2 regions of the Pseudoalteromonas sp. UBA2102 genome follow, and region 1 is predicted to be linked to the other one. Evidence: predicted binding sites of a transcription regulator. Region 1 holds the regulator's gene; the other holds the start of a gene.
What was found. The regulator NrdR, encoded in region 1, represses ribonucleotide reductase genes. The targets are predictions, from matches to a motif close to AAACACNANATNTNGTGTTT.
Positions count from the first base shown of each region.

Region 2: nrdA (class 1a ribonucleoside-diphosphate reductase subunit alpha) is a predicted target of NrdR. The motif match lies at 3,431-3,450, and genes of this name have one in related genera.

Region 1 is NZ_DCYU01000017.1:15,209-25,008, reverse strand. Features, by position in the region: gene thrA (bifunctional aspartate kinase/homoserine dehydrogenase I) at 1-1,820, shown strand, start outside; gene thrB (homoserine kinase) at 1,830-2,765, shown strand; gene thrC (threonine synthase) at 2,777-4,060, shown strand; gene glyA (serine hydroxymethyltransferase) at 4,331-5,587, shown strand; gene nrdR (transcriptional regulator NrdR) at 5,953-6,402, shown strand; gene ribD (bifunctional diaminohydroxyphosphoribosylaminopyrimidine deaminase/5-amino-6-(5-phosphoribosylamino)uracil reductase RibD) at 6,405-7,538, shown strand; gene B2R65_RS01645 (riboflavin synthase) at 7,555-8,208, shown strand; gene ribBA (bifunctional 3,4-dihydroxy-2-butanone-4-phosphate synthase/GTP cyclohydrolase II) at 8,238-9,350, shown strand; gene ribH (6,7-dimethyl-8-ribityllumazine synthase) at 9,452-9,800, shown strand, end outside.
Region 2 is NZ_DCYU01000032.1:5,306-15,105, reverse strand. Features, by position in the region: gene nrdB (class Ia ribonucleoside-diphosphate reductase subunit beta) at 1-951, opposite strand, end outside; gene nrdA (class 1a ribonucleoside-diphosphate reductase subunit alpha) at 1,025-3,307, opposite strand; gene B2R65_RS03730 (HAD family hydrolase) at 3,720-4,400, opposite strand; gene ubiG (bifunctional 2-polyprenyl-6-hydroxyphenol methylase/3-demethylubiquinol 3-O-methyltransferase UbiG) at 4,400-5,110, opposite strand; gene gyrA (DNA topoisomerase (ATP-hydrolyzing) subunit A) at 5,289-7,988, shown strand; gene serC (3-phosphoserine/phosphohydroxythreonine transaminase) at 8,099-9,181, shown strand; gene aroA (3-phosphoshikimate 1-carboxyvinyltransferase) at 9,181-9,800, shown strand, end outside.

The DNA.
Region 1 (9,800 bases):
ACTCTGCAGCTATTGCAGCGGCATGTTTAGATGCTGAAATTTGCCAAATTTGGACTGACGTTGATGGTGTGTACAGTGCTGATCCGCGCTACATCAAAAAAGCGACTAAAGTTGATTTCTTATCTTATAAAGAAGCGATGGAGCTTTCTTACTTTGGCGCTAAAGTACTTCATCCTAAAACCATTTTACCGTGCGCGAAAGCGGGCGTACCGTGCGAAATTAAAAATACCCATAACCCAGATGCTCAAGGGTCATTAATTGGTAACGACTATTCATCGGATGAGCCAGTAAAAGCGCTTTCTAGCTTACAAGACTTAGCAATGCTTACCGTGTCAGGCCCAGGCATGAAAGGTAAAGTGGGCATGGCCTCTAAGGTATTTAATGCCCTTGCGCACGATAACGTATCGATAGTATTAATTACTCAATCATCGTGTGAATTTAGCATTAGCTTTTGTGTGCACGAAAGCGATTTAGCGCTCGCGCTAGAAGCCTTACAAAGTGCATTTGAACTTGAATTACAAGCAGGCTTAATTGAGCCGGTACAAGTACAACGTAATCTTGCCATTGTTACTTTAGTGGGCGATAACATGCGCGCACACAAAGGTTTAGCAGCACAGTTTTTTGCTTCTCTTGCACAGGCCCAAGTAAACATTGTAGCCATTGCGCAGGATTCTACAGAAAGTGCTATTTCGGCGGTTATTGATGGCGAGCTGTGTAACGATGCAGTGAAAATATGCCATGAAAACTTTTTTACCCACGTCCCTTCAATTGACGTATTTTTACTTGGCTGTGGCTTAGTAGGCCAAGAGCTTATTTCTCAGTTAGAGCGCCAGCAAGCGTGGCTTGAAAAACGTAATATTAAGTTAAACCTATATGGCGTTGCTAATTCTCGTCAATTGCATTTAGACAGCGAAGGTATTGCATTTGATGACTGGCAGCAAAAGCTTGCAGCATCAGAGCAAGCGTTTGATTTAAATTTAGTTGAGCAGTTTGTAAAACAAAATCACTTAGTAAACCCTGTGCTTGTAGATTGTACGTCTTCTGATGCGCTAGCTGCTCAGTATGTGGATTTTTTAAATGCGGGCTTCCATGTGGTTGCCGCTAATAAAAAAGCAACAACCAGCTCGTACGATTATTACCAAGACTTAATTGCAGCAACACAAAAAAATAACCGCAAGTTTTTATACGAAACAAACGTAGGTGCAGGCTTACCGGTAATCGATAACCTACAGTCGTTATTTGGTGCAGGTGATGAGTTACTTGAGTTTAGCGGTATTTTATCAGGCTCACTGTCGTACATGTTTGGTGCACTAGAAGATGGTTTATCACTTTCTGAGGCAACCATTAAAGCAAAAGAAAGCGGTTTTACAGAGCCAGACCCACGCGATGATTTATCGGGTACCGATGTAGCACGTAAATTACTTATTATTGCACGCGAAGCCGGCATGAAATTAGAGCTTAGCGATATAGAAGTAGAGTCGGTATTGCCACAAGGTTTTGCACAAGGCGACAGCGTAGATGAATTTATGGCTAAACTGCCAAGTTTAGACGTTGAGTTTAACGACCGTATTCAAAGTGCGGCAGCAGAGGGCAAGGTACTGCGTTATGTAGGTACAATTAAAGAAGGCCACTGTAAAGTAGGTATTGAAGCGGTCGATTCATCGCATGCATTAAATGTTATTCGTGATGGTGAAAACGCGTTAGCTATTTTAAGCCAATATTATCAACCACGCCCGTTTGTAATTCGTGGCTACGGTGCAGGCTCTGCGGTAACAGCTGCAGGCGTATTTGCCGACGTATTAAAAACGTTATCGCGCTAGGAGAGCATTATGATAGAAGTATATGCTCCGGCGTCTATAGGTAATTTTGCAGTGGGCTTTGATGCACTTGGCGCAGCGCTTGCGCCTATTGATGGCAGCTTATTAGGTGATGTAGCCGCAGTAAGCGCCGCAGCAAGTGATGAGTTTGTTTGCTCTGGCGAATATGCGCATAAGTTACCAAGCGATGCGAGCGAAAACCTAGCATATCAATGTTTAGTACATTTTAGAGCGCACGTTGCGCCAGATATGCCAAGTGTAAAATTAGAGCTTAAAAAGAATTTACCAATTGGCTCAGGGCTAGGTTCGAGTGCGTGCTCGGTGGTAGCAACCTTTGCTGCGCTTGATAAGTTTGCTCAAACCAATTTAAGCCAAGTTGAGCTGATTGAATTAATGGCTGATTTTGAAGCGATAGTCAGTGGCGGACGTCATTATGACAACATCACCCCGTGTTATTTAGGGGGCTTACAGCTTACAGGCGATTTAATTCCTGATAAGTCAATTGCTCTACCAGTTGATGAAAACTGGTACTACGTAGCGGCGTTTCCTGGGTTTTCGCTTAATACCGCAAAGGCGCGCTCGGTATTACCTAAAGAGCTAAGCATGCATGCAGGGGTTGAGTTTGCACAGCGTTTATCGGCATTTAGCAGTTTGTTATTAACGCAGCGTTTTGATGATGCATTGAGCATTATGCAAGATGATATAGCAGAGCCTTACCGAGCACCGTTAATAACAGGGTTTAGCGAAGCGAAAGCAAATTTGCCAGCGCTTGGTGCAGAAATTGTCAGTATTTCAGGTGCAGGCCCTACGTTATTTACAGTGTGTAAAACATTAGAAGCTGCTGAAAAATGTGCGCAGTGGTTAGCGCAAAACTATATAAATGAGCAGGGCTTTTGCCACATTTGTAAATTAGATAACGACGGCACGCGTCAATTAACAGTTTTATAGGATAGGCATTTATGCAATTACATAATTTAAAAGAAAATTCTCAAAAAGTGTCGTTTGTTGAAGCGGTAAAAACAGGGCTTGGGCGTAATCAGGGGGTATTTTTCCCTGAAAGCTTAGCGCCACTCGCCGATGTAAATGCGTTATTAGATATGGATTTTGTTACCCGCAGTAGCAAAATTTTATCGCACCTTATTGGTGATGAATTACCCGCTGATACCGTTGCTCAAATGGTTAAAAATGCATTTAACTTCCCCGTAAAATTGGTAGAGGTTGAAGACAATAACTATTGTTTAGAGCTTTTTCATGGCCCTACGCTTGCGTTTAAAGACTTTGGCGGGCGCTTTATGGCTGAGTGTTTAGCACAGTTTAATCAAGGCGAAAAAGTCACGATTTTAACGGCAACCTCTGGCGATACTGGCGCTGCTGTAGCGCATGCGTTTTACAACAAGCCAAACATAGATGTGGTTATTCTATACCCTAAAGGCAAAATTTCGCTTGCTCAGCAAAAGCTATTTACTACGCTTGGTAACAACATTTATTGTTACGCGGTTGATGGCAGTTTTGATGATTGCCAAGAGCTGGTTAAAAAGTCGTTTTTAGATGACGAAGTTAAATCTACACTTGGCCTTAATTCAGCTAACTCAATCAACATTAGCCGCTTAGTGGCACAAGTATGTTATTACTTTGAAGCCATTGCTCAGCTACCAAAAGAAAAGCGTGCTACAGTGCATATTTCGGTCCCTAGTGGTAACTTTGGTAATGTATGTGCCGCCATGATTGGTGCTGTAATCGGTTTGCCGGTGGGTAAACTAAGCGCGACTACAAATCAAAACGACACCGTGCCACGTTACATGCTTGATAAAAATTGGGCGCCAAATGCCACACTTGAGTCGCTTTCAAATGCGATGGATGTGAGCAAGCCAAATAACTGGCCACGTGTGCAAACAATGTTAGATAATAACTGGTTTAGCTACGATAATTTTTACTCAACCAGCGTGAGCGAAGAAAATACGCAAGCAGTGATGAAAAATATTCAACAAACTGGTTATGTTGCAGAGCCGCATACCGCCATTGCATACCAAGGTCTTGTAGAGAATAAAGCACCCGGCGCAGCAGGTATCTTTTTAGCAACTGCTCACCCTGCTAAGTTTAAAGAAAGCGTAGAAGAGATCCTAAATATTGAACTTGATATGCCAAAACCACTTAGCGACGCACTTGCTAAACCTTGTTTAGCAAGCGACATTAACCCTGATTATGAAGCGTTACGCACTGAAATACTCGCTAAGTTAGGCTAACTAACTTAGCGTTAAAAAAGCGGCTTTGGCCGCTTTTTTTGTATTTTTAACGCGCTAAATAAAGTATTTATCATTAACTAATTAAATGTAAAAAATAAAAGCCATTTAAATTATTAATGCATTTATAAAAAAATATCATCTTAAAAACGCTGTGAAATAGATTCAATCCCTGTTTAAATATCCTCAACTTAAGAGCGTAGGCAAAGAGTCGTTTAAAGCGTACAATAAAGCCTCTAAAAAACACCATACACGTTGCCCTAGGAGACCCCAATGTTAGAACGTAGCATGAATATTTCGGATTTTGATCCAGAGTTATTTGACGCGATAAACAAAGAAACTGCTCGCCAAGAAGAGCACATTGAATTAATCGCATCAGAAAACTACTGTAGCCCACGCGTACTAGAAGCACAGGGTTCACAGCTTACAAACAAATACGCAGAAGGTTACCCGGGCAAACGTTACTATGGCGGTTGTGAGCACGTAGACGTTGTTGAACAACTTGCAATTGATCGTGCTAACGAGCTATTTGGTTCTGACTATGCAAACGTTCAGCCACATGCGGGTTCTCAAGCAAATGCAGCTGTTTTCTTAGCATTATTAGAAGCGGGCGACACTGTACTTGGTATGAGCTTAGCTCATGGTGGTCACTTAACGCACGGTTCACACGTAAGCTTCTCAGGTAAGCTATACAATGCAATCCAGTACGGGCTAGACGAAGCAACTGGCGAAATTGACTACGCACAGGTAGAAGCGCTAGCACTTGAGCACAAACCAAAAATGATTATTGGTGGTTTTTCTGCGTACTCAGGTATTGTTGATTGGGCTAAATTCCGTGAGATTGCTGATAAAGTAGGTGCTTACTTATTTGTTGATATGGCTCACGTTGCTGGTTTAATTGCGGCGGGTGTTTACCCAAGCCCAGTACCTCACGCGCATGTTGTAACAACAACAACACACAAAACATTAGCAGGCCCTCGTGGTGGTTTAATTATTTCTGCTTGTGGCGACGAAGCAATTTACAAAAAGCTTAACAGCGCTGTGTTCCCAGGTGGCCAGGGTGGTCCTTTATGTCACATTATTGCTGCAAAAGCAGTGGCATTTAAAGAAGCTCTACAACCAGAATTTAAAACATACCAAGCACAAGTAGTTAAAAATGCTCAAGCTATGGTTGCTGTTATGCAAGAGCGCGGTTACAAAATCGTATCTGATAAAACAGAAAACCACTTATTCTTACTTGATTTAATCGATAAAGATATCACAGGTAAAGATGCAGACGCAGCGCTTGGTAATGCAAATATTACTGTGAACAAAAACTCTGTACCAAACGATCCTCGCTCACCGTTTGTTACTTCTGGTTTACGTATTGGTTCACCTGCAATTACGCGTCGTGGCTTTAAAGAAGCTGAATCGAAAGAACTTGCTGGCTGGATTTGTGACGTATTAGACAACATCAACGATGAGTCAGTACAAGCGCAAGTTAAAGAAAAAGTTAAAGCAATTTGTGCAAAACTACCTGTATACGCTTAATTGCATAAGCAGCAGTAATTTAGATCACAACAAGGGGCCTGTTTACCTTTCGAGGTTTAATTTGCAGTAGTATGTTTGGTTTTTAGGCAAGGCAGAGTCTATGTAGTGTGGTTACTCCACACAAATAGGCGATAACGCAGCATAAATGCCAAACATGCACTGCCCTCGGGTTCGTCCTAGGGGCGATTTACTCTTTGTTGCTCGGTTTTTACTTAGCCCACTAGGTTACAAACCTCGCGCCGCGATCAAATCACCCCTAGATAGAACAAATTTAATCCTGAAAGGCCAACAGGCCCTATTTTTTTGCTAAGATAAAAGGCCGCTAAATAGCGGCCTTTTTTGTTTTAAAACGGAAGTACCGAGTTATGCATTGCCCATTTTGTACCGCAAAAGATACTAAAGTTATTGATTCTCGCCTAGTCGGCGGAGGCCACCAAGTTCGCCGTCGTCGTGAATGTAACGAGTGTCACGAGCGATTTACTACCTTTGAAGGCGCCGAGTTAGTCATGCCACGTGTAATTAAACAAGATGGCAGTCGAGAGCCCTTTAATGAAGATAAACTACTCAATGGCCTTAATCGTGCCCTAGAAAAACGCCCTGTTAGTACAGAGCAAGTGGATGAAGTGGTTAATATTATTAAATCGCAGTTGCGTGCTACCGGCGAGCGAGAAATATCAAGTCACCTAGTGGGTGAGTGCATAATGGAGGCGCTTAAAAAACTGGATAAAGTAGCCTATGTGCGGTTTGCCTCTGTGTATCGCTCGTTTGAAGATATACGCGAATTTGGTGAAGAAATTGCCCGTTTAGGGGAGTAATAATGCAAAACCAAACAACCTTTACTGCGCAAGATGAAATGTACATGGCACGTGCCATCGAGCTTGCAAAAAAAGGGCGATTTACAACCACCCCCAATCCTAATGTCGGGTGTGTTTTAGTTAAAGATAACCACATAATTGGTGAAGGGTTTCATCAATTAGCTGGGCAGGGGCATGCTGAGGTTAATGCTCTTGCTGTAGCAGGTGAAAACGCAAAAGGCGCGACTGCGTATGTTACGCTTGAACCGTGTAGCCATTACGGACGCACTCCGCCGTGTGCAGAGGGTTTAAAAGCCGCAGGTGTAGTAAAAGTTATTGCGGCTATGGTCGACACCAACCCACAAGTCGCAGGTAAAGGGCTTAAAATACTCAGCGATGCAGGTATAGAGGTTGCATTTGGGCTTCTAGAGCAGCAAGCGCGCGCACTTAATTTAGGTTTTTTTAAGCGTATGGAGCAGGGACTTCCGTATGTTACGTGTAAAATGGCGGCCAGCATTGATGGTAAAACCGCGCTTAAAAATGGCCAAAGTAAGTGGATCACCGGCAGCGCTGCGCGACAAGATGTACAATTACACCGAGCACAAAGCTGCGCTATTTTAACGGGCGCCGATACGGTTATTACCGATGATGCTAAGCTCAATGTGAGGTTAAGCGAGTTGCCACAGGCTTTGCCTACCGATTTACCCCTACGCCAACCGGTGCGTGTTATAATTGACTCACAAAATAGGCTTACACCAGAGCTGGCAGTATTTAATATTGAAAGTGAAATAATAATTTTTACTACCAAGGTTGATAAATCAACGCAGTGGCCGCATTTTGTAAGGCATATAGAAGTGCCACAGCAAAATAACAAAGTTAATTTAACGTCTGTTTTAGCGCACCTTGCTAAGCTGCAATTTAATCATGTTTATTTAGAAGCGGGTGCTACACTTGCCGGTAAAATGACAGAGCTTAATTTAATAGACGAATATATATTTTATTTAGCACCTAAACTAATGGGGGGCGATGCAAAAAGCTTAGTTAATTTTGCACCGCTGACAGATATGCAAAACACCGTTAATTTGACGTTTAAAGAGTGTGTGAAAATAGGCGATGATTTACGTATAACCGCTACAAAACACATTCCAATCACTTAATTAAAAGAGTAGGGCTATGTTTACTGGAATAATTGAAGCCACAGGCAAAATTGCACTATTACAAAAAAAACAAGGCGATTTAGCCATTCGCATTCAAAGCGCTAATCTTGATATGAGCGATGTAAAGCTTGGCGATAGCATTGCCACTAATGGCGTATGTTTAACGGTAGTTGATAAGCACATTGATGGCTTTAGTGCCGACTTATCAAACGAAACTATCAGCTTAACTGGGTTTGCAAATTATAATATTGGCCAAACAGTTAACCTTGAAAAAGCCATGCAGCCGGTTTCACGTTTAGGCGGGCATTTAGTGTCAGGTCATGTTGATGGCATTGCAACCATTACAGCTATTACTAGTAATGCGCGCGCCACAGAATATTGGCTAAGCACCGATGAAAATTTAATGAAGTACATTCCTTACAAAGGGTCTGTATGTATAGATGGTATAAGCCTGACAGTAAACGCTGTACAAGGTAATAAATTTAAATTAACCATAGTGCCGCACACAAGCGAGCAAACCACCATTGCTGATTTTAAAGTGGGCACACGCGTTAATTTAGAAGTCGACCAAATTGCACGTTATTTAGAGCGCCTTATTAAAGGGGCTGAGCAGCCGACAGGCTCAGATATTTCAATGAGCTTACTAGCTAAAGCTGGTTTTGTTAAATAACGACACTGATAACTTACACGAGCAAATTTATGAATTTACACAGCGCACAAGAAATCATCGACGACATTAAAGCCGGTAAAATGGTTATTTTAATGGATGACGAAGACAGAGAAAACGAAGGTGATTTAATCATTGCAGCAGAGCACATTAGCGCCGAAGCAATTAACTTTATGGCCACTCATGGCCGTGGCTTAATTTGTTTAACTATGACGCAAGAGCGTTGTGAGCAGCTTGATTTACCGTTAATGGTTAAAAACAATGGCGCAGCGTTTTCTACTAACTTTACTATGTCGATTGAAGCATCTAAAGGTGTAACAACGGGTATATCAGCAGCCGATAGAGCGCGTACAGTTCAAGCGGCAATTGCAAAGGGTGCTGTACCAAGTGATATTGTACAACCTGGACATATTTTTCCTATTATGGCACAACCAGGTGGCGTGTTAACGCGCGCAGGCCACACCGAAGCTGGCTGTGATTTGGCACGTTTAGCCGGCCTTGAAGCCTCATCAGTTATTGTAGAAATTCTCAATGCCGATGGCACTATGGCGCGCCGCCCAGATTTAGAAATATTTGCTAAAGAGCACGGTATTAAAATTGGCACAATTGCAGATTTAATTGAGTACCGAAACCTTAACGAAACCACCATAGAGCAAGTGGCTAAGTGTAAATTACCCACTGAGCACGGTGAGTTTGATTTAGTAACCTACAAAGATACGATTGACGGCCAACTGCACTACGTATTGCTAAAAGGTGAAATTAAAGAGCAAGAGCCAACGCTTGTGCGCGTGCACTTACAAAGTACCTTTAACGATATTTTGCTTTCAGACAGAAGTGCGGACCGTAGTTGGGGGCTTTCTGATGCAATGGCTTACATTGCAAAAAATAACGGTGCACTGGTTATTTTAGGCAAACAAGAAAGCACCGAAGAGCTAGAGGCCACAGTAAAAACATTTGCTGCTGCCGATGCTGGCGAAAATGTTACGCCGCGTAAATTTAAAGGCACATCACGCACTGTTGGTGTGGGCTCGCAAATACTGGCTGATTTAGGTATTAAGCAAATGCGCTTAATGAGTCGCCCTAAAAAGTATCATGCACTTTCGGGCTTTCATTTAGAAGTGGTTGATTACGTTGAGCCACAATAAGGGCTCAGCTTTTAACTAGTCTATTTTTTTATTTTTATGGTATGATGCGCAGCAATTTTTGCGCAATCGCAACCGCTTGAACATATTTTTAGGGTTATCAAATGAAAATTATTGAAGGTAATAAGTACGCTCCAGGCAAAAAATTCGCTATTGTTATTTCTCGTTTTAACGATTTTATTGGTAGCAGCCTACTAGAAGGTGCTGTTGATGAGCTAAAGCGTACTGGTGACGTAGCCGATGATGACATTACCGTTGTGTATGTACCCGGTGCAGTAGAGTTACCTTTAGCGGCAAAACGCATTGCGGCAAAAAAAGAGTATGATGCAATCATCGCATTAGGCGTAGTGATCAGAGGTGGTACACCACACTTTGACCTCGTTGCTGGCGAATCTAACAAAGGCCTTGCAAATGTATCGCTTGAGTATGATATCCCGGTTGCATTTGGCGTAT
Region 2 (9,800 bases), on a different contig from region 1:
CATACGTGCGTTGGTGATGTATTCAACATACTGACATAAAATGTGTTTGTTTAAGCCAATCATAGAGCCATCTTTGAATAAGTATTCTGCCCATTCTTTTTCTTGCTCTGCGGCTTCAACAAACATTTTAATGGCTTCTTCACGGCACTGCGCGGCAACAATCGCCATTTCAGGGTCGTCTTTACCATCTTGCATAATGTTTAAAATATGCTGCGTACCCGATAGGTGAAGCGCTTCATCACGTGCGATTAGCTTGATGATTTTAGCGTTACCTTCCATTAATTCACGTTCAGCAAAGGCAAACGAACACGCAAAGCTGACATAAAAACGAATGGCTTCAAGAATATTTACCGACATCATGGCAAGGTAAAGTTTCTTTTTAAGATCAAATAAGCTAATTACAACGGTTTGACCGTTAATTTCGTGCTTGCCTTCGCCATACAGGTTATAAAGCGACACGCCATTGATTAAATCATCGTAGTAGGTGGTTACCGCATCAGCACGTTCGCTAATTTTTTCGTTACTTACTATGTCATCAAAAATAAGTTCTGGTGACTGTGTAACGTTACGAATAATGTGGGTGTAAGAGCGACTGTGAATAGTTTCACTAAATGCCCATGTTTCTATCCATGTTTCTAGCTCAGGAATAGATACAATGGGGAGTAGGGCAACGTTTGGTGAGCGGCCTTGTACACTATCAAGCAGCGTTTGATATTTTAAGTTACTTAAAAATATGTGCTTTTCGTGCTCTGGTAATGCTTGAAAGTCTAAACGGTCTTTACTTACGTCTACTTCTTCTGGACGCCAAAAAAACGAAAGTTGCTTTTCAATCAATTTTTCAAAAATAGGGTATTTTTGTTGATCGTAACGCGAAACGTTAACGGTTTGGCCAAAAAACATTGGCTCTTGCATTTGATCATTATGGTTACGACTAAAAGTAGTATAAGACATGTCTATCACTCAAAAAACTATCACTAAAACTATCAGGACAAAGCGGGCAAAGAGCCCGCTTTAAGTTTAACTATTAAATTTTACACGCGCCGCCTGCACAATCATCATCTTCCACTTCTGGAGTGTCGTCTTGTGCATCTGATGCGCCATCACGGGTGTTATGGTAGTAAAGTGTTTTAACACCAAGCTTGTATGCACCTAGTAAGTCTTTTAATAAGACTTTCATAGGTACTTTACCGCCTTCGTATTTGTTTGGATCATAATTAGTATTGGCCGAAATAGTTTGGTCAATAAACTTTTGCATTATGCCCACTAACTGTAAGTAACCATCGTTTGATGGAATATCCCACAGCAGCTCGTAGTTATCTTTTAAGCGTTCGTACTCAGGAACTACTTGTTTTAAAATACCGTCTTTACTTGCTTTAACGCTAATGTGACCACGTGGTGGCTCAATACCGTTAGTTGCGTTAGAGATTTGCGACGATGTTTCTGAAGGCATTAATGCGCTAAGTGTTGAGTTACGCATGCCGTGCTCTTTAATGCTGGCACGTAACGAATCCCAGTCTAAGTGCAGTGGCTCATCACAAATTTTATCTAGGTCACGTTTGTACGTATCAGTTGGCATAATACCTTGAGAGTACGTTGTTTCGTTAAACTTAGGACACGCGCCACGCTCTTTAGCCAGCTCGTTTGATGCCTTCATTAAGTAGTATTGAATTGCTTCAAACGTTTTGTGAGTCAGTGCATTAGCACTGCCATCAGAGTAACGCTTACCATTTTTAGCAAGGTAGTACGCGTAGTTAATTACGCCTATTCCTAACGTACGACGGCCCATAGTGGCATTACGTGCAGCCGGTACTGGGTAGTCTTGGAAATCAAGTAGGTTATCAAGTGCACGTACTGCAAGCTCAGCAAGCTCTTCAAGTTCATCAAGTGACTCAATAGCGCCTAGGTTAAATGCAGATAGCGTACAAAGTGCAATTTCGCCTTCTTCATCGTTTACGTTATTTAACGGCTTAGTTGGCAATGCAATTTCTAAACATAAGTTAGATTGGCGAATTGGCGCCACTTTAGAAATAAACGGGCTGTGCGTATTACAGTGATCCACGTTTTGTAAATAAATACGACCTGTGCTGGCACGCTCTTGTGCGAACATTGAGAAAAGCTCAATCGCTTTAATACGCTTTTTACGAATAGACTCGTCTTGTTCGTATTTTACGTATAACGCATCAAACTCGTCTTGGTCTTCAAAGAATGCATCGTAAAGGCCAGGCACATCTGATGGGCTAAATAACGTAATGTAGTCGTCTTTAATTAAACGAGAATACATTAGTTTATTAAACTGTACGCCGTAATCTAAATGACGAACACGGTTATCATCAACACCACGGTTATTTTTAAGTACCAGTAGGTTTTCTACTTCTAAATGCCAAAGCGGGTAGAATAACGTTGCAGCACCGCCACGTACACCACCTTGCGAGCAGCTTTTAACCGCTGTTTGAAAGTGCTTATAAAAAGGAATACAACCAGTGTGGTACGCCTCGCCATTACGGATATGGCTACCTAATGCACGAATACGGCCGGCGTTAATACCAATACCTGCACGTTGTGAAACGTACTTAACAATGGCAGATGATGTGGCGTTAATTGAATCAAGGCTGTCGCCACATTCAATAAGTACACACGAGCTAAACTGACGCGTAGGGGTACGCACACCCGACATAATTGGCGTAGGTAAAGAGATTTTAAACGTTGATACTGCATCGTAAAAACGTTTGATGTAGTCAGTACGTGTTTCGCGCGGGTAGTCAGAGAATAAACTCGCAGCCACTAAGATATATAAAAACTGGGCGCTTTCGTAAATCTCACCCGTTACGCGGTTTTGTACTAGGTATTTACCTTCAAGCTGCTTTACTGCTGCGTAGCTAAAGTTAAGATCGCGCGAATGATCAAGATAAGCATCTAGCTCATCAAGCTCTTGCTCTGTGTAATCAACGAGTAAATGAGCGTCGTAGCGTTTGTCTTCAACCATTTTTGTAACATGATCAAATAAACGTGGTGGCTCAAACTGGCCATACGCTTTTTTACGTAAGTGGAATACAGCTAAGCGGGCAGCTAAGTACTGGTAGTCAGGCGACTCTTTTGAAATTTGATCGGCTGCTGCTTTAATGATGGTTTCGTGAATGTCTTTTGTACGAATACCGTCGTAAAATTGAATGTGTGACTTTAATTCAACCTGTGAAACCGATACGTTGTTTAAACCTTCGGCGGCCCATTCAATAACGCGATGGATCTTATCAAGATCTAAAGGCTCTTTACGCCCGTCACGCTTGCTTACAGATAACTGTTGGTTCATAGCTTTGCCTGTATTCCTTGGAAATTGTGTATTTTGACCAATGCTTTATACCTCGCTAAAGCAAGGTACGTATTCATTTATTATAAGTTTCACCGTATTGGCGAATTTAATTGAATAACATTTGGCCACAATATCTGGTGTTGTTCAATTTAGAGATCACAAGATAGTGTGGTCTGAGCTGATTTGCAAGGGACATAATTGCCCCTATTTGTGGATAACTTTGGGATAACGTATTTGTGTTAGTAGTCACTCACCTTCGAACAATCATTTAAGTTGAAATAGCTAAAAATCAACTAATGATCTGCTAAATTTATGCATTTTGAAAATAAATTTCGACTGCTTTTTTTATCAACAAGCTTTGCATAAAAACTAACACAATCACAATATATAGTGTTTAATAATTTACATGGCACTATATATGGTTAAAAGCATCAATAGGGCTGTGCCAGTTTAAATCGGCTTCCCAGCCCTTGGCCTCATCAATACTTGGTATATAGCCCCAAAGCGCTGTTGCTGTGTGCATACCTGCGGCTTTACCTGCTTCTATATCACGTTGAGCATCACCTATGTATAAACAACGCTTAGGATCTACGTTCATCAGTTTTGTACAGTGTAGTAAGGGTAAAGGTGATGGTTTAGCCTCGGTGAGGGTATCGCCACTGACCACAACGTGTGCATTTTTTAAAGCGGGTATAGCAGCCACTAATGGATCGGTTAAAAACCCGGGCTTATTAGTCATTATTCCCCATTTTATACCTTGGTTATCAAGGGCTATGAGTAATGATTCTATGCCTTCAAAGCAGCGGGTGTGTGTAGCTAGGTTTTGGCTGTAGTGGCTGACTAACTGTTTTATTCGTTCAGTTTGTGGTTGCGATGCCCATTGCGCTTTAAAGCCAAGTTCAAGCAATGCGCCGGCGCCATTAGACGCTACTTTTCTATAAGCCTCAGGCGTAACTTGCGCAACACCTTCACTTTTAAGTACGGCATTTAAAGCAGCACCTAAATCGTCTGCTGTATCAAGCAAGGTGCCATCTAAATCAAATAAGAAAGCGTCGTACTCAAAAGGAGTTAAGGGGGTATGAGAGCTAGCCATTATGCTAACTTCTCAAAATGAAGAATGTAATTAACACTCACATCTGTATTTAATGAATACTGCTTAGAAAGCGGGTTGTAGCCTAGGCCAGCACTGGCACGTACTTTTAAACCGGCTTGTTCAGCCCATGCAATAAGTTGTGCAGGTTTGATAAATTTGTTGTGATCGTGTGTGCCCTCAGGCACCATTTTTAACAGCTTTTCAGCACCTACAATAGCAAACAAGTAAGCTTTAGGCGTTTTATTTAGGGTTGAGAAAAAAACATCAGCCCCTGGCTTGGCAAGCTCTGCGACTGCATGAATAATAGAAGCAGGGTCAGGTACGTGCTCTAGCATTTCCATACAGGTTATTACATCAAAGCGAGCAGGGTGCTGGGTTGCAAATTCTTCTGCAGGTACTTTTATATAGTCAACATTTACACCGGTTTCTAGGCTATGAAGCTTTGCTACGGTGAGTGGCTCTTGGCCCATGTCTATACCGGTTACGTGTGCGCCCATGCGTGCCATGCTTTCGCTAAGAATGCCGCCACCACAGCCTACATCGAGTGTTTCTTTATCAAATAAGCCTTGGGTTTTGTTAGCCACAAAGTCTAATCGTAATGGGTTAATTTCGTGAAGAGGTTTAAACTCTCCGTCTTGGTCCCACCATCGCTCTGCAATGGCTTCAAATTTTGCTATTTCTGCGTTATCTACATTTTGATGTTCGGTCATAAAATACTTCCTCGTCAATCTGAGGCCATTATATAGGGCTAAATTGATAAATCGCAAAGTTTTGCGCCTGTAAATTTAAATTAATTGTGATAGCATGGTCGCTTAGAAATAATAACAAATACTCTTGGCGCCTAATACCGGGTTGCTAAGAGCTGATACTGAAGGAATGTGATATCAAATGACTGATCTCGCCAATGAAATTCTGCCAGTCAATATTGAAGACGAGTTAAAAAACTCCTACCTTGATTACGCAATGAGCGTAATTGTAGGACGTGCATTACCAGACGTACGTGATGGTTTAAAACCTGTTCACCGCCGCGTTTTGTTTGCAATGAACGAGCTTAGTAATGACTGGAATAAGCCTTACAAAAAATCGGCCCGTGTGGTCGGTGACGTAATCGGTAAATACCACCCACACGGCGACAGTGCAGTTTATGACACCATCGTGCGTATGGCACAGCCATTCTCACTACGTTATATGCTTGTAGATGGCCAAGGTAACTTCGGTTCGGTTGATGGTGATTCAGCAGCGGCAATGCGTTATACAGAAGTACGTATGGCAAAAATGTCGCATGAGTTATTAGCCGATCTTGAAAAAGAAACGGTTGATTTCGTTCCTAACTACGACGGTACCGAACAAATTCCTGACGTTTTACCAACCAAAGTGCCTAACTTACTTGTTAACGGTTCATCGGGTATTGCGGTAGGTATGGCAACAAACATTCCACCTCATAACTTAACTGAAGTGGTTAATGGTTGTTTAGCGCTTATTCAAAACCCTGATTTAACGATTCATGAATTAATGGATTACATTCCGGGTCCTGATTTCCCAACGGCTGCCATTATCAATGGTAAAAAAGGCATTGAAGATGCTTATTTAACCGGCCGTGGTAAAGTGTACATGCGTGCACGCGCCGACATCGAAACCGATGAAAAAACAGGCCGCGAAACCATTATCGTGCACGAAATTCCTTATCAGGTTAACAAAGCACGCTTAATTGAAAAAATTGCTGAGCTTGTTAAAGATAAAAAAATTGAAGGCATTAGCGCACTACGTGATGAATCAGATAAAGACGGTATGCGTATCGTTATTGAGATCAAACGTGGTGATGTAGGTGAAGTTATCCTCAACAACTTATATTCACAAACTCAGTTACAAACTGTGTTTGGTATGAATATGGTTGCATTAATTAACAACCAACCTAAGTGTTTCAACTTAAAAGAAATGCTTGAAGAGTTTGTTATTCACCGCCGTGAAGTGGTTACACGCCGTACCGTATTTGATTTACGTAAAGCGCGCGACCGTGCTCATACCCTTGAAGGTTTAGCAATTGCGCTTGCCAACATCGACCCAATTATTGAGTTAATTCGTAAATCGCCAACCCCAGCTGAGGCTAAAGTAGCCTTAACAGCTCGCCCATGGGATTTAGGTAACGTACAAGCTATGCTTGAAAAAGCAGGCGAAGACAATGTAGCACGCCCAGATTGGCTGGCAAGTGAGCTGGGTATTCGCGATGGTCAGTACTATATTTCTGAGCAGCAAGCACAAGCAATTCTTGATTTACGTTTACACAAACTAACCGGCCTTGAGCATGAAAAAATCTTAGCAGAGTACCAATCGCTGTTAGATTTAATTGCTGAGCTACTACACATTTTAGGTAGCCCTGAGCGTTTAATGGAAGTTATTCGTGATGAGTTAGTTGAAATTAAAGAGCAATATGGTGATGAGCGTCGTACAGAAATTAACGCTGCAGCGCACGATATTAGCCTTGAAGATTTAATTAACGAAGAAGATGTTGTTGTGACCTTGTCGCACGAAGGTTACGTTAAGTATCAGGCATTGTCTGATTACGAAGCGCAGCGCCGTGGTGGTAAAGGTAAGTCAGCAACGAAGATGAAAGATGAAGATTTCATTGAGCGTCTTTTAGTGGCTAATACCCACGATACCATTTTATGTTTCTCTACTGCGGGTCGTTTGTACTGGCTTAAAGTATACCAGTTACCACTGGCTAGTCGCGCCGCTCGCGGTAAGCCAATTGTTAACTTACTGCCACTTGAAGATGATGAGCGCATTACTGCTATCTTACCTGTACGCGAGTACGAAGAAGATAAATACATTTTCATGGCAACAGCATTTGGTACTGTGAAGAAAACACCACTAACGGCATACAGCCGTCAACGTGCAAGCGGTATTATTGCGGTAAACCTTAACGAAGGCGATAGCCTAATTGGGGTTGATATTACCGACGGTAGTAACGAAATTATGTTGTTTACTGATGCAGGTAAAGTGGTACGCTTTAAAGAAGCGGAAGAGTCTGCTGTTGTTGATGAAAACGGCAACCCGGTACTCGACGAAGAAGGCAACCCTGAAATTCGTTTCAAAGGTGTTCGCCCTATGGGTCGTACTGCTACCGGTGTTCGTGGTATTAAGATGGCCGACGACCAACGCGTAGTGTCGTTAATTGTGCCTAAGTCTGATGGTGCTATTTTAACTGTGACTGAAAATGGTTACGGTAAACGTACTCAACTTGAAGATTACCCATCTAAGAGCCGTGCAACACAAGGTGTTGTATCTATTAAGGTGAGTGAGCGTAATGGCGCAGTAGTTGGCGCTGTACAAGTTGACGACAACGACGAAATAATGATTATTTCAAACCGTGGTACGCTAGTACGTACCCGCGTTAATGAAGTATCGACGGTTGGACGTAACACCCAAGGTGTTATTTTGATCAGAACTATTGACGAAGAGCAAGTAGTTGGTTTACAACGTATCGAAGAGATTGAAGTTACAGACAGTGACTTAGTTGATATTGAAGACGTTGAAACGGTTGATACAGTAAATGAAGAAGCAACGGATGATAATCCACCTTCTGAATAACTGAAATTGAAAAAGCGGCTAAGGCCGCTTTTTTTAATCATGTTGAAAAAAATTAATAATCCTTTTTTGTTTATCAAAAGAGTTTAAATTACTGGAATGAGGCAAAGGTAATGAGTAAATATAATTTTTGTGCGGGGCCAGCTATGCTTCCACAAGCTGTTATGCAAAAAGCACAAAAAGAATTTTTAGACTGGCAAGACTTAGGCGTATCTGTGATGGAAATAAGCCATCGTAGTAAAGATTTTTTAGCGCTTACTGCAAAATGCGAAGCCAGCCTTCGTCGTTTAATGAACATTAGCGATGAATTTGAAGTGTTATTTATGCACGGTGGTGGCCGCGGTCAATTTAGCGCTGTGCCATTAAATTTACATCAAAATGGTAAAACGGCGGTTTACTGCGAGAACGGCGTTTGGTCTAAAAGTGCCACTGATGAAGCTAATAAATTTACTCAAACCCACTCAATCAACGTTAGAAATGACGCAAACGGGCTGTTTTCTATAAAAGAAGTGGCGCAGTGGGAGTTACCTGCAGATGCATCTTACATTCACTACTGCCCAAATGAAACAGTAGACGGCTTAGAGATTTTTGATGTGCCGAGCCACCCAACGGCACCTATTATTGCTGATATGTCATCGACTATTTTGTCGCGTGAAATTGACGTAAATAAATTTGATTTAATTTATGCCGGTGCACAAAAAAATATAGGTCCATCAGGTATAGCTATTGTTATTGTGCGCAAAACATTACTTGAGCGTGAAGGTTTAGCTAAACCTGGCATTTTAGATTACGCACTTGAAGCAAAACAAGGCAGCATGTTTAATACACCGCCTACTTTTGCATGGTATTTAGCGGCTGAAGTGTTTGAATGGCTAGAGCAAAACGGTGGCGTTAAGGCAATGGAAGCACAAAATATTGCTAAAGCTAAGCTGCTTTATGACTTTATTGATGAATCGCCTTTTTATACTAATAAAGTAGCGACGCATTGTCGGTCGCGTATGAATGTACCGTTTTGGCTAAACGATGAAAGCTTAAACGAAAAGTTTGTAACGCAATCTAAAGAAGCCGGCTTACTTGCCCTAGAAGGGCACAGAATTGTAGGCGGTATGCGCGCAAGTATTTATAACGCAATGCCACTTGCAGGTGTGCAAGCCTTGGTTGACTTTATGGCGGCATTTGCACAGGAGCACAGCTAATGGAACAACTTCGTTTAGAGCCTATTTCTCGTGTAAATGGCAGTGTTACCTTACCTGGGTCTAAAAGCCTATCAAACCGTATTTTATTATTAGCAGCGCTGGCTCAAGGGACTACCGTTGTTGAAAACCTGCTAGATAGCGATGATATTCGCCATATGTTGGGTGCATTAAAACTACTAGGTGTTAACGTAACGCTTAATGATGATCGCACTGTAGCAACCGTAGAAGGGGTTGGCGGTGTATTTAAAACCCCAAGTGAACCTTTATTTTTAGGCAATGCAGGTACTGCTTATCGTCCTTTAACCGCGGTACTCGCAGCTGTAGCTGGGGAGTATGAGCTTATAGGTGAGCCGCGCATGGAAGAGCGCCCAATAGGGCACTTAGTCGATGCGCTACAAGCACTTGGCGGCGATATTACCTACACAAAACATAAAGACTACCCACCACTAAAAATAATTGGTGGGCAAATTAAAGGCGGTACTGTTGAAATTGATGGCAGTATTTCTAGCCAATTTTTAACAGCATTGCTAATGGCTGCCCCTTTATTTAGTGGTGATACGCAAATTACCATTAAGGGTACTTTGGTATCTAAGCCTTACATTGATATAACGTTAGATGT